3 regions of the Paenibacillus sp. CAA11 genome follow, and region 2 is predicted to be linked to each of the others. Evidence: predicted binding sites of a transcription regulator. Region 2 holds the regulator's gene; each other region holds the start of a gene.

What was found. Region 2 encodes Rex, which represses fermentation and respiration genes when NADH is low (regulators of the CRP and FNR family bind a similar motif). Its sites were predicted from a motif close to TTGTGAAATATTTCACAA; they were not measured.
Region 1: the regulator Rex is predicted to act here: its motif matches at 3,550-3,567, upstream of adhE (bifunctional acetaldehyde-CoA/alcohol dehydrogenase).
Region 3: the regulator Rex is predicted to act here: its motif matches at 2,541-2,558, upstream of DCC85_RS20805 (cytochrome ubiquinol oxidase subunit I).

What each region holds. Positions count from the first base shown of each region.
Region 1 is NZ_CP028922.1:2,882,574-2,887,323, forward strand. Features, by position in the region: gene pflB (formate C-acetyltransferase) at 1-534, opposite strand, end outside; gene adhE (bifunctional acetaldehyde-CoA/alcohol dehydrogenase) at 794-3,409, opposite strand; gene DCC85_RS13425 (Crp/Fnr family transcriptional regulator) at 3,864-4,580, shown strand; gene DCC85_RS13430 (formate/nitrite transporter family protein) at 4,703-4,750, opposite strand, start outside.
Region 2 is NZ_CP028922.1:2,727,415-2,732,164, forward strand. Features, by position in the region: gene DCC85_RS12590 (cell wall elongation regulator TseB-like domain-containing protein) at 348-833, opposite strand; gene DCC85_RS12595 (amidohydrolase) at 932-2,230, opposite strand; gene DCC85_RS12600 (redox-sensing transcriptional repressor Rex) at 2,208-2,870, opposite strand; gene dinG (ATP-dependent DNA helicase DinG) at 2,908-4,750, opposite strand, start outside.
Region 3 is NZ_CP028922.1:4,442,884-4,447,633, forward strand. Features, by position in the region: gene cydD (thiol reductant ABC exporter subunit CydD) at 1-32, opposite strand, end outside; gene cydB (cytochrome d ubiquinol oxidase subunit II) at 32-1,048, opposite strand; gene DCC85_RS20805 (cytochrome ubiquinol oxidase subunit I) at 1,035-2,438, opposite strand; gene ade (adenine deaminase) at 3,043-4,750, opposite strand, start outside.

The sequences.
Region 1 (4,750 bases), 160 kb from region 2:
GCGTCCGTAAGCATCTGGAAGACCTGTGATAATACCCGCTTTACGAGCCGCTCTCATTTCAGAAGTATATGCATCAAATACACCCTGGTTATGCGTTTTACGGATATCTGTAAACATCTTCACGATTTCTTCTGGAACCTCGAAGCCATATGCCTTGCAAGCGTCAATCATCATCCGGATTCCACCGAATGGTTGAAGAGAACGTTTGAATGGCTCATCGGTTTGAACACCGACGATTTGTTCTTTATCTTTATCCAGATAGCCTGGTTTATGGGAAACGATTGTAGAAGGCGTATTTACATCAACATCCAACACGCCACCTGCGTCGCGTTCTTTCTTGCTCAGCTCGGAAACAATTTTCCAGAGATCCTTTGTGTTCTGTGTTGCACCTTGAAGGAAATCCTCATTGCCAAGGTAAGGTTTAATGTTCTGTGCTATGAAGTCACGAACATTAACTTCCTTTTGCCATTTTCCTGATTTGAAGCCTCTCCAACCTGGTTGTACGTTTTGAACTTCTTTTTCAATCACCGACATTTTGTATTCCCTCCATATATATAGTTTGGAGTGCGAAGGCTTGAAGGTTTAATTTATGACCTCCGCCTCAGATCCCTAAAATTTGTGATAAATTTCACATATCAGATACAACGAGCCTATTCTCTCTTGCTGATCTACTACTCTACTCGTTTTGTATCGGGGATCTTTTATAGCTTTATTTTATACCCATAGCGGTTGAAATGGTTGTGACAAATATCACTTTTTGAGTGATATTTGTCACCTTTTTCACAAAGTATTCTTATTCTTCAAATCTGCCGTAAAATGCATCTCTATATACTTCAGCAAGTTCAGTTACTAAAGGCAATTTAGGGTTCGCTGTAGTACATTGGTCCTCAAATGCACGATCGGCAAGGTAATCTACACGCGATTCGAAGTCTTTTGGATCGAAGCCAAGCTCTTGGAAGGTTTCAGGAATACCCAGCTTACGATTCATGTCGCGAATAGCATTGATCAAGCTCTTCACGCCTTCTTCCGTAGTGCGCGCAGGCAGCCCAAGAATCCGAGCAATTTCAGCGTAACGTTGGTCTGCAACAAAGTTAGTGTATTTAGGCCAAGCTGCAAATTTGGTTGGTTTCTTAGCATTATAACGGATGACGTGCGGCATCAGAATTGCATTGGTGCGACCGTGAGCTGTATGGTATTGACCGCCCCATTTATGCGCCAAGCTATGGTTGATGCCAAGGAACGCATTTGCAAAGGCCATACCTGCCAAAGTCGAAGCATTGTGCATCTTCTCACGGGCAAGTTTGTCACCTGTAAGAGCTGAAGCTTCAAGGTACTGGAACACCAATTGGATCGCTTTGATTGCTAGGCCATCTGTATAGTCATTAGCCATTACCGAAACATAAGCTTCAATAGCGTGAGTCAGAACGTCCATCCCTGTATCAGCAACTGCTGTTTTTGGCAGACTATATACAAATTCCGGATCAATGATGGCCACATCTGGTGTGAGCTCGTAATCAGCAAGCGGATATTTGGTGTTACCGTTAACTTTGTCTGTAATTACCGCGAACGAAGTAACTTCCGAACCTGTACCCGAAGTTGTTGGAATTGCAACAAATTGCGCTTTTTGACCAAGACGCGGGTATTTGTAAATCCGTTTGCGGATATCCATGAACTTCTGTTTGAGGTTATGGAAGTCAGTGTCCGGATATTCATAGAACAGCCACATGCCTTTTGCAGCATCCATTGGAGAACCGCCACCAAGTGCAATGATGCAGTCCGGCTGGAATTTGCTCATAAGCTCAGTACCGCGCTCAACCGTAGTTGTCGATGGATCTGGTTCAACGTCCGAGAATACCTCGATCGCTACCGGAGTTTGACGTTGGCGGAGGTAATGTTCGACGCGCTCTACATAACCTAACTTCACCATCATAGGGTCTGTTACGATCAGCACACGGCTGATATCCGGCATTTTGGCGAGATATTGAGTCGCGCCCTTCTCAAAATAAATCTTCGACGGAACTTTGAACCATTGCATATTCACGGTACGACGATTCACCCTTTTCACGTTGATCAAGTTCACAGCAGTTACATTCGACGAAGTAGCGTTACGACCGTACGATCCACAGCCCAGTGTCAGGGAAGGCAGGTTCGTGTTGTAAATGTCCCCGATGCCCCCTTGCGAGGATGGCTGGTTCACTAGAATACGGCAAGTTGGCAGGCGGTCCGAGAACTTTTGAATGATCTCTTCATTATTCGAATGGATCACCGAGGAGTGGCCCATGCCTCCAAAGGCTACAACTTCTGCTGCACGATCAATCCCTTGCTCCGCAGTCTTAACTTTATAGCAAGCAAGTACAGGGCTCAGCTTCTCAGCAGACAACGGGAATTTAGGACCTACGCCATCAATTTCAGCAACCAGAATCTTGGTGCCTGCTGGAACTTGAATTCCGCACAGCTCAGCAATTTTAGTCGCCGGTTGACCTACAATGGTCGGATTTACCGCGCATTTATCAGCGATGATCGCGCCTGCTGTCAATTTGGCAGCTTCTTCTTTATTTACAAAGTAGCATCCGTTAGCGATCATTTTTTTCTTCACTTGATCAAAGATCGGTTCTTCAATAATAACCGCTTGTTCGGAAGCACAGATCATACCGTTATCAAATGTCTTGGAGAGAATTAAATCGTTAACCGCTTGATCCAGATTCGCACTCTTCTCAATGAAGCAAGGAACGTTACCAGGACCAACGCCGAGAGCTGGCTTGCCGCAGCTGTAAGCTGCACGTACCATGGCAGATCCGCCTGTTGCCAGGATCAACGCCACATCAGGATGGTTCATTAAGGCATTCGTTCTATCCATGGAAGGAGCTTCGATCCATTGGATGCAATCAGCAGGTGCGCCATGTTTAACGGCTGCTTCGAGCAGAATCTTGGCAGCTTCACGGCTGCATTCTTGGGCAGATGGATGGAAGCCGAAGATGATTGGGTTCCGGGTCTTGATCGCTATCAGAGCTTTGAAGATTGTCGTTGAAGTCGGGTTCGTTACCGGAGTAATCCCCATGATAATACCGACAGGCTCAGCAATCTTCTGGAAGTTATCATATGGATTATCTTCAATAACGCCTACAGTCTTATCATTCTTAATGCTATGATAGATATATTCAGTAGCGAACATATTCTTGATGATCTTATCCTCATAAACACCGCGGCCTGTTTCTTCAATTGCTTTTTTAGCGAGGTACATATGCTTGTCAAGACCTGCAAGTGCCATTGCCTGAACAATTTCATCGATTTGAGCTTGATCCATGCTCATGAATGCTTCAGAAGCTTTCTTCCCTTTGTCAATCAAACCTTGAATGTACTCCTGGGCAGTTGGCTGCACGTTAACTGCTGCTTCATTCTTAACGGCCATCTCTCTCATCCTCCTAAATATATGTCTAATTCATTTGTGTTCGAGAACTTTGTAACACTTTGTTACAAAGTACCCTACAACCTGTTGCCTTGTTTGTTTTTTTCTACGTTTTGATCATAGCATATGCTTTTCTGTTTGTATAGTGAAAAAATTCACAATGTTTTTTTTTTTGAAAAACTAATCAAAAATCTCTAAAAATCAAAAATTATAGGTCTGATTTCGGTGCCTGACATTATTAGTTGATTGAAATCTAATCCTCCAATCCTATAATTATATTCCTAGGCATCTCTCCATCCTCTTAAAGCCCTAAAAACGGCCCCAAAAGTGAAAATAGTCACAATGTTTAAAAATTCGCCATGATTTTAAGCTTTTCATCCCCCAAAAAAATGTAAAACCGTTATATAATTAATTTAAAATTTTCAGAAAAATTTGGATTACAAAGGGGCAATCGATCATGAGTGAATATACAAATACTGTCGAGACCCGTGGGAATACGAGCTGTTTCTCCGACCAAAATTTCAACCGTCTTCTCGTAACCATGAAAGAGAAAAACTATCCTGAAGGATCTCACCTGTTCTGGGAAGGCGACTTTTCAGATAAACTGTTTTACATTAAGCGCGGCCGTGTCAAGTTAACCAAGTCTACAGATGAAGGCAAAGAACTTATCCTATATATGTACGGACGCGGAGATATGGTAGGTCAAGCAGACCCCTTCTTCAGTTCAAAGCACAGCTTTACGGCTGAGATCATTGAAGATTGTGAAGTTGGCGTCATTGAGCATAAAGATTTAGAAATTCTAATCTGCCAGCACTGTGATTTTGCCATTGATTTTATGAAATGGATGGGAATCCATCACCGGCTTACTCAGACTAAATTCCGTGATTTGATGATGTATGGTAAACCTGGCGCTCTATGCTCCACGCTAATCAGACTGAGCAACACTTATGGTGAACAGCATGGGGATACTATCTTGATTAATAAAAAGATCACTCACACCGATCTGTCCAATATGATCGGAGCCACTCGCGAAAGTGTGAACCGGATGCTGAGCGACCTTCGCAAGAAGGATGCTGTGGAATATGAGAACGGCATGATTGTAATCAAGGATCTGGTCATGCTGCAAGATATCTGCCACTGTGAGCTTTGCCCGAACGAAATCTGCAGAATTTAATTAGACATAAATCTACACTCCCCTTTGAGCACCTTGGTGCCCCAAAGGGGAGTTTTGCTGTTTGCTAAATTCACTGAATAAAAAAAGAGCACCCAATATAGGTGCCCCAAATATAAGGAGACTTACGGCCGCTTCTTGCGGACCGGTGAAATAAACCAGTAGGCCGTAGC
Region 2 (4,750 bases):
TCATCTATTTGAGATAATCTATGAATCTTATAATCTGTGAGCCATATTAGTCTTTCACAGGTGCGAGTTGTTCGCGCCTATTTCTGCTGCTTCAAAGTACAGACTATAGTATATCACAGAATATATACCGATAGGCAAAAAAGTATGAACTTAATTTAAATTTTCAAGATTATCTGGAAATGACTATGACTATAATCGCAAAAAAAAAGAGTCTCTCCCTTCTGCGGGCAGAGACTCTTGCTATTTGTTAAACTAAAGTTTTACATTGAACTTTCTATTATAACGGCCTTATAAGGCTCTATAACATTCATTTCTTTAGTTCATTCTATATATTTCTATTGCTTACACTATCGGTTAGGCACGGTGAACTGTTCCGATAAAGGCTGTCCGTTGCTAAATCGATAGAATCGGTAATAATAATGATCATCCGCTTTATAGAATAATTGCCATACATATTGGCCTTCATAGACACCTGGCAGCAGCCGGACAATTCGGGCATCCGGAAGCTCGCTTTTGACTTTGTTGGTCATCGCTTGCTTGGACAGGCCGTTGCTCTTCAGCTCTATATGGGGAGCGCTGTCCCCATCAAGCCAGACCATGATGTCCTCACCATCGGCATTCTTGCCTTCCACTACCCAGCAAACCGTATCCCAGACCGATTTCGTTACCTCCGTCGTCTGAACCAGTCCTGCTTCCTTCTTGGCGCGCAAAATCGCTGCATCCTCCGCCTTCCAGGTGTCCTTCTGCACATAGATGTAATACTGATATACGCCGATAAATACCAGTATAACAGCCATTATAGCAACCAGAATCCACCTCGTCCTGTTCTTCATGCGCGTCACTTCCTTTCCCTGAAAAGGAGAGGAGCTTTCGGCCTCCTTAAACTTGCCTTATGGCTCTTTGCCTTAAGCTCCACTCCACCTAGCTATTCTTATCTTGCGAGCAGCCCTTCAAAAGCTAGCTGAGCCTCCCGCCGGATCCGTTCCTCATCCAGGGTCAAGCAGACGCCGTGCTTCACGATCTGTTTTCCGTCAATCCAGACATGGGCTACATCCTTCGGCCCCGCCGAATATACAGCATGAGAGATATAATCCGTTCTCGGCAGCAAATGCGCTTGATCCGTATCTAGTGCGATAAAGTCCGCCTTCATTCCGACCGCAAGCTTGCCTGTATTGTGTAAAAAGACAGACTTCGCACCGTACTCTGTGCCCATTTTGAGTGCTTCCAAGGCTGGAACCGCAGTAGGGTCACCGGATACACCTTTGTGAATCAGAGCCGCCAAGCGAATCTCTTCAAACATATCCAGATTATTATTGCTGGCTGCACCGTCCGTTCCCAAGGACACAGTAACCCCGGCTTTCAGCAGATCCGGTACACGGGCTACTCCACTCGCAAGCTTCAGATTACTGCCTGGATTATGAGACACAGCTACCCCGTGAGCTGCAAGAATCTCAATCTCTTGATCTTCCAGGTGAACTGCATGTGCAACAAGTGAAGGCCGGCTAAACATGCCAAGCTTCTCAAGATGTGCAACCGGACGAAGGCCATAATCCGCGACGTTCTGCTGAACCTCTGCAGCCGTCTCCGACATATGTGTATGCATCGGCAAATTCAAATCATGTGCGAGCTGCACAAATTTCTCAATATAATCCGGAGGACAGGTGTAAGGAGCATGCGGTGAAATCACCGTTGTAATTCTTCCATCAGCTTGTCCGTGCCAGTCTTTGGAGAAGCGAGCGGCCTCCTCCAGCTTCTGCTGCTGTACATCAGGCGGACACAGACCAATCACGCCGCGTGACAGCACGCCGCGGATTCCGCTTTCTGAAGTCACCTTAGCCACTTGGTCCATATGGTCATACATATCGAGAAAGGTCGTCGTACCTCCCTTGAGCATTTCCAATACAGAAAGCGAGGTTCCCCAATATACATCCTCGCTGGTAAACTTTGCTTCCATCGGCCACATCTTCTCCTGAAGCCATACCTGAAGCGCTAGATCATCACCATAACCCCGCAGCAGAGACATTGCTGCATGGCCATGTGTATTGATCAAGCCAGGCATGAACAGAAGATGCCGTCCGTCAAATACTTCAGTACCCTCCTGAACCTTTGGGCGCTGTTCTCCAATATAGGCTATCTGATCATCTTCGATCAGCATATAGCCATGGATTACAGGCTTCTCTGCCTGCATTACGGCAAAAGCTCCGTTCTCAATCAGCCACTTCCGACTCATTCGTCTGATTCTCCTTCCCGTTATCCAAATAATATGCCAAGCTGAGCAAATCTGTAGTGAAATCGGCGGCATGCACCCTAACTTCAGATGGAACCTTCAGAATGGACGGAGCAAAATTCAAGATCGCTTGAATTCCTGCACGAACCAACTGATCCGCAACACGCTGTGCTTCAAAATCAGGCACCGTAATAATGGCGATTCGTATGTTCTCTTTGATGACAGTCTCCTCAAGCTCCTCGATCGGCTGGATCATCAATGAATTGATCTTTGATCCCACCTTCGCAGGAGATGCATCAAAGACAGCGACAATCTTCATATTGTCGTTCAAATAAGTATTGTAGTTGGAGAGGGCCTGGCCTAAATTACCGGCCCCCACCAACGCCACGCTAATCTGCTGATCCAAATTCAGGATGTGCCGAATCTTCTCAATCAGATAGGTCACATCATAACCGATCCCCTTGCGCCCGAAATCACCAAAATAAGCTAGATCCTTACGGATTTGAGCCGGATTCAAATCCAGCTTCTGCCCAAGCTCCTGTGAAGATACTGTCGATACATCACGGCTGCTCAGTTCATTCAAGTAACGCAGGTAGACCGGAAGACGCCGAACTACGGCATCTGATATTTTCTCTGTTTTCATCTCTAGTGTTCCCCCTTATTTACGCCCCGTGTGCGTACTATTCGGCTGAGTCAAGCCAGTCCGAGATCCGGGAAACCATTTGGCTCATAGGCATATGTTCCATCTTGGGACCCGGCAAAGAATACAAGAAGTACTTGCCGTAATAAGATTCCAGTATACGTGTATCATAAACAATGACAATTCCTCGATCCTTAGAGGATCGTACCAGTCTACCGAACCCCTGCTTAAAACGAATCACTGCCTGGGGAACCGACAGCTTCATGAACGGGTTCTTCTTCTGCTGCTGCAGCCGCTCGCTCTTCGCCTCAACCAGCGGATGATTGGGCGGTTGAAAAGGGAGGCGGACGATAGCAAGACTGGTCAGAGCTTCCCCAGGAATATCGACCCCTTCCCAGAAGCTGCTCGTCCCCAGCAGAACCGAAGCTTCCTTGCTCTGGAATCTGCGGGTCAGCTTGGTACGGCTGCCGCTATCCACCCCCTGCCCAATGACAGAAATTCCATGGGCAGACAGTCTCTCCTTCAAAGGATCATAGACTTGACGAAGCATGCGGTAAGACGTAAACAGAACAAGCATCCGGCCCTGTGTGGCTATAGCGGAATCCGCAAGTGAGCCTGCTAAGGTCTGAATAAAATGCTCATCTCCTACACTTCCCTTTACGCTGGGAAAGTCCCGCGGAATGACAAGCAGCGCCTGCTCCCGGTACCGGAACGGCGAAGGAAGCATGCTTGTTATGAGCCGATCCTGCTCTGCCGCCTCCTGCAGTCCGAGCTGGTCGATCATATATTGGAACGACTTATCTACAGACAGTGTCGCCGAGGTCATCACAACACTCTTTTTCTTGTCAAAAAAATAGGCCTTCAGCTGTTCGCTCACTTCAATCGGCACGGCATACAGCTGGAGAGACTTGCTGCGATAATGACCGTTGCCTTCAAGCCAATACACCGTATCCTCGCTGTCCAGCTTCATGAAAAAGCGCAGTGTATCTCTTAGCGCTCCCAAGTCTTTGAACAAGCCCCCCAGGTCGGTCAGGAGACCTTCAGAGCCATAATCCTCTTGTTCATCCTTAATTTCAGACAGCATTCGCTCTCCCTTGCGGACAACCTCGCTGATGGAGATATGGATTTGATTCTCCAATACCTGCAGCTGATCCCAGTTCTTCGGCTTCTTCATCGGAAGGAGCCGCTGCACGAACTGCCCAGGCTCACCTGGCGCAGCATCACTGCGTTCAGGCATCAGCCCGAACAGAAGGTCACTCAAGCGGTCCCAGCTCTCCTTCACCTCAATTAGAGGAGGATACAAGGTGTCAATCACGCTGCTCCATTCAAGGGCCTTCTCCGTGCCTGTGCTTTGCAGCTGCATGCGCAGGTTCGGAAGCTGGCCTGTCCGGCTGTCCTTATAAAGGCGGGTCAGCGTGTGAATGATCGTGAAATATTTCATATGCAGTCCGAGATGCTTGCCAGCAACATCTTCAAGATGGTGGGCTTCATCGATCACGAGGCGTTCGTAGCTTGGAAGGAGCTGATGTCCGGCCTGGATATCGGTGAACAGCTTGGAATGGTTCGTAATGACGACATCCGACACTCCAGCTTCATGCTTGGCACGATGGTAGAAGCATTTGCGGAACCATGGGCATGAGCGCCCAAGACAGGAATCTGATTCACTGGCCACCGATTCCCAAAAGTCTCCGCCGCGGCCCAGATTCAGCTCTTCGTCATCACCGTTCTGTGTTTGGGTTAACCATACGATCATTTGCCCGGCCGTGATTGCTTCTTCCTTAGGATTGGCAAAATCCCGCCTATTGATCTTATGCTCGAATTTCCGCAGACACAAATAATGCTGACGCCCCTTGAAAACCGCAGCGCGGAAAGGGAATGGAACC
Region 3 (4,750 bases), 1.7 Mb from region 2:
ATCCCTTTAAGCCTGAGTAAATCGCGACCCATTAATATTCCAGATGCTGTTTTTCGTGAACCCGCTTATGGAACACGAAATAGCTCCAGATTTGATAACCGAGCACAAACGGCAGCAGCGAAATCGCTACGATGCTCATGACTTTTAGAGAATAGTGCCCCGATGCTGCATTGTCGATCGTCAGGTTGAATGCCTGATCAATTGAACTGATCATCACGTTCGGGAATAAGCCTACAAACACGGCGCCGATTGCTAAAGCAATAACCGCCCCGGTCATCCCGAACGCCCAGCCATCCTTCCCTTTCGTCATGAAGTAGCCGGATAGCAGGAAGGCCACCAGGCCCAGAACGGCGAGCACGCTCAGTACAGCTCCATGAGCTTCGAACACATTGGTCTGATAATAAGTCATGACAGCAAACACCACCAGCAGCACTGCCAGCGGATACAGCAGCGTCTTCGCCAGCTTGCGAGCCCGTTCACGCAGTTCCCCTTCCGTACGGAGGGTTGTGAATACAAGGCCGTGAATCAGGCAGACCAGCGTTACCGTAATTCCGCCAAGAAGTGTATACAGGTTCACCATGTCGAACAGACCGGCCTTCATCTCCATCTGCCCGTCGATCGGCAGACCCTTCATAAAGCCTGCGAACACCACGCCGAGCAGGAACGGAGGCAGAAGACTGCCCAGGAAGATACATATATCCCATGTCTTCTTCCATCCTCCATGTTCGACCTTGCCCCGGAATTCAAAAGCCACACCGCGGGCGATCAGAGCGAGCAGCAGGACAACGAGCGGTGTGTAGTATCCGCTGAACATCGTCGCATACCAGTTCGGGAAGGCAGCGAAGATCGCCCCGCCGGCTGTCAACAGCCACACTTCGTTCCCGTCCCAGAAGGGCCCTATAGAATTAATGAGCACCCGGCGCTGGCTGTCATTCTTCGCCAGGATGCCCGTAGACATGCCGACCCCGAAGTCGAAGCCTTCCAGGAAAAAGAACCCGATAAACAGGACTGCCACCAAGATGAACCACAGCTCATTAAGAGACAGCATGATATCCCTCCTTGCCAAATGGGTCGCTGGACTTGTTGTCTGTCTTATCCAGCGCATTCGGACCTTTCTTAATTGTGCGTACGAACAAGTACACCAGAATAGCTCCAAGCACGGTATAAGCCGTACAGAAAGCAATCAGGGAGAACAGCACCTGACCGGCCGTAACGCTTGGGCTGACACTGTCAGCCGTGGTCATCAGACCAAATACCGTCCAAGGCTGACGGCCCATCTCTGTCATGATCCAGCCGGAAGTGTTCGCGATCACCGGCAGGGCAATCGCCCAAAGCATAAAGCGGTTAAACCATTTATTATTTCGTTCCAGCTTCTTGCGTGCAGCGAGGTAGGTGCCGTAAGCAGCCAGTACGATCATCAGGCAGCCAGCGGCCACCATGATACGGAAGCTCCAGAATGTAGTGCGGACTGGCGGAATATAGTCGCCCGGCCCATAGGTCTTGATGTATTCATCATTCAGCTCATTGATCCCTTTGACCTCCCCGGAGAACTTGCTGTAGGCCAAGAAACTCAGCAGATAAGGAATCTTAAGCTCATACTTGTTCTGCTTCGTATCCGGATCGATCGAGGCTATGACCGTCCAGCCAGCAGGGTCGCCACTCTTGCCCCATTGCCCTTCGGATGCCGCCATCTTCATTGGCTGAGTCCCAATCAAATACTGTGCCTGGCTGTGTCCGAAGATCGCTGTCAGGAAAGATGCAATCAGCGCAATGACGACTGCGATTTGGAAGGATTTTTTGAAAAATTGAATGTCCTGCTTCTTAAGCAGCTTATACGCACTCACTCCACAGACCAGGAATCCGCCGGTTGCTAGAGCCCCCAACACGGTATGCGGGAATTCAACCCAGAGTTGTCCGTTGCTCAGCAGGGCGAAGAAATCGTTCATCTCAGCCCGGCCATTGTTCACGGTGAAGCCTACTGGGTGCTGCATGAACGAGTTCGCGGCCAGAATCCACAGCGCGGAAAGCGTTGTGCCAACAACCACCAGCCAGATGCACAACAGGTGCACCTTCTTGGACAGACGGTCCCATCCGAAGATCCATAGACCGATAAAAGTAGATTCCAAGAAAAAGGCTAGCAGCGCTTCAATCGCCAGCGGCGCTCCGAACACATCCCCTACGAAGCGGGAATAATCGGACCAGTTCATCCCGAACTGGAATTCCTGCAAGATCCCGGTTACAACACCGACTGCAAAGTTAATCAGGAAGAGCTTGCCCCAGAACTTTGCCATCTTCTTATACTGTTCCTTGCCTTTGACAACATACATCGTTTCCATAATTGCAATCAGGAATACTAGCCCGATTGAAAGAGGAACGAAGAAAAAGTGGAATATCGTTGTCGCGGCGTACTGGATGCGTGCTAACAATAACGTATCCATGTGAAAATCTCTCCTTCTTTCTATTCAAATTTGATCGTAAAATAGGGTAGTTTTGTGATTCAGATCACTCTTCACTATATTGGCAGACATAAAAAGATTTCATTGTGATAAATATCACATAAATAGGAGTAAAAGTTTAAATTTTGTGACTGAAATCACATAATCGTAAAATTTGAACACAAAGAAAGCATATTTGAATGAGAAGTTTGTCATTTTTGGCCGCATATCTCATTGACAATCACAGTAGCTAAGCTGTATTTGTTACAGATTGTTCAATTTTGAACTTTGTCTATAGCCCTTATGGGTCATGCGAGGCACTAAGACGTTAAGATATCCTTTAATAAGAATTAGATTGCAGGAAAGGAGTGTGACTACGGGTTGACTTACATTATCATTTTAGCCCTTGCCGGCGTATCAGGATTTCTAGGCGTGTCATGGTTTACCGCTATGATCAGTAAGGAAGAGGCTGAAGCTGTTAAGCATTAATGTTGATATACGAAATCGAAGTCTAAGTGCTTTGAAAGTTGACTTCAGCCCATGAATATAGGACAAAATATAAACGCCGTACTCTTGTTACAGAGTACGGCGTTATTTTATTTCTCGTCTACATTTCGGTTTCTACCAGTTCAAATTTCGTCACATCGACCAATCCCCTGTTCGAGATCCGCAGATCCGGAATAACCGGCAGGGCGATCAGGGAGAAGGTCATGAACGGCGCGTTCAGCGGGCAGCCCAGCTGCTTCCATGCCGCTTCGAGCGCCTGCACCTGCTGAACAACTTCCTGAAGCGGCTTGTCGGACATTAAGCCGGCAATCGGCATCTCTACCCGGGCCAGCACCTGGCCATTCTCCACCGCGATCATCCCGCCGCCGCAAGCGGCCAGCTCATTCGCCGCCAGCGCCATGTCCTCGTCATTCACGCCCATTACCAGCAGATTATGGCTGTCATGGGCCACGGTTGAGGCGACTGCGCCGCGCTTCAGCTGGAAGCCGCTGGTGAAGCCAAGGCTGATCTGCCCGCTTGCCCGGTGCCGCTCAATACAGGCCAGCCGTACAATATCCTGGGCAGGATCCGGCTGGATGATGCCGTCCAACACCGGCAGCACGGCAGTTCTGCCCGTGGTGCGTGCGCTGTTCTCGATAGCCTGCACCACGCGCACCTTGGTCTCCTTTGCTTCCTTCCCAGCGCGGCTTGCCAGCTTGAAGTCATTCGGCGTCTGCGGCCGGGCCAGCCGGACCGAGCTGCGAGCCTTCGCCGGGTATTCGTAAGCGGGAAAGGATATGATGAGCTGCCCCTGCTCTGCAGCCAATAAGCCGTCTATGATCACGGCAGAAGGCTCCATTCGCTTCAGGTCATCCAGGAGCAGAATATCGGCGCACTTGCCGGGCGCAACTGCTCCCAGATCCTGCTCCAGCTTGAAGTAGCGGGCTACATTGAGGGTCGCCATCTGAATGGCGGTGACCGGATCTACGCCCTCCTCTATCGCGCGGCGCACCACATGGTTGAGATGCCCCAGCTCAACCAGCGTCTGCGGATAGACATCGTCCGTGACCAGTGAGATATTGCCTGTAGGCACTTTATCCTCGGTCACGACCTTAATCACTTCCTTCACATCATGCCAAGCCGAGCCTTCTCGGATCATCAAATGCATGCCCATCCGAACTTTCACCAGGCCCTGCTCCCGGGTAACCGTCTCATGGTCCGAGGTTACTCCTGATGCGATATAGGCTTGCAGCATATGCTCATCATCGCTAGGGAAATGGCCGGTCACAGTTTTCCCTGCCCGCTGTGTCGCCGCAATTTCTCCGTGCATCTTAGGATCGCCATAGATAACACCAGGGAAGTTCATCACCTCTCCCAGTCCCTCAACGCCTTCCCAGGTCAATCCCTCTTCAACATCCTTCACTTCAATGGAGGCGCCTGCATCTTCCAGGCCGTCGGTTGCAGGAACGCAAGAGGGATAGGTGGTGAACACCTTGAGCGGAAGCTGGCGCCCCTCTTCATGCATCCAGCGTACCCCTTCGGCCCCGAATACGTTAGCGATCTCGTGAGGGTCCATAAATACACCCGTTGTCCCTTTGACTAGTGCAGCCTTAGCAAACTCGGTGACAGTCATCATAGTGCTCTCCACATGCATGTGACCATCAAGCAAGCCAGGAGCGATATACCGGCCTGCAGCATCAATTACCCGAGTAGCCTCCCCAATCGTATAATCGGCATCTCCGACAAAGGCCACCCGCCCTGCAGAGATCGCCACATCTACTCCCTCCTGCAGCTCCCCGGAATACACATTAACCAAGGTTCCGTTCTTA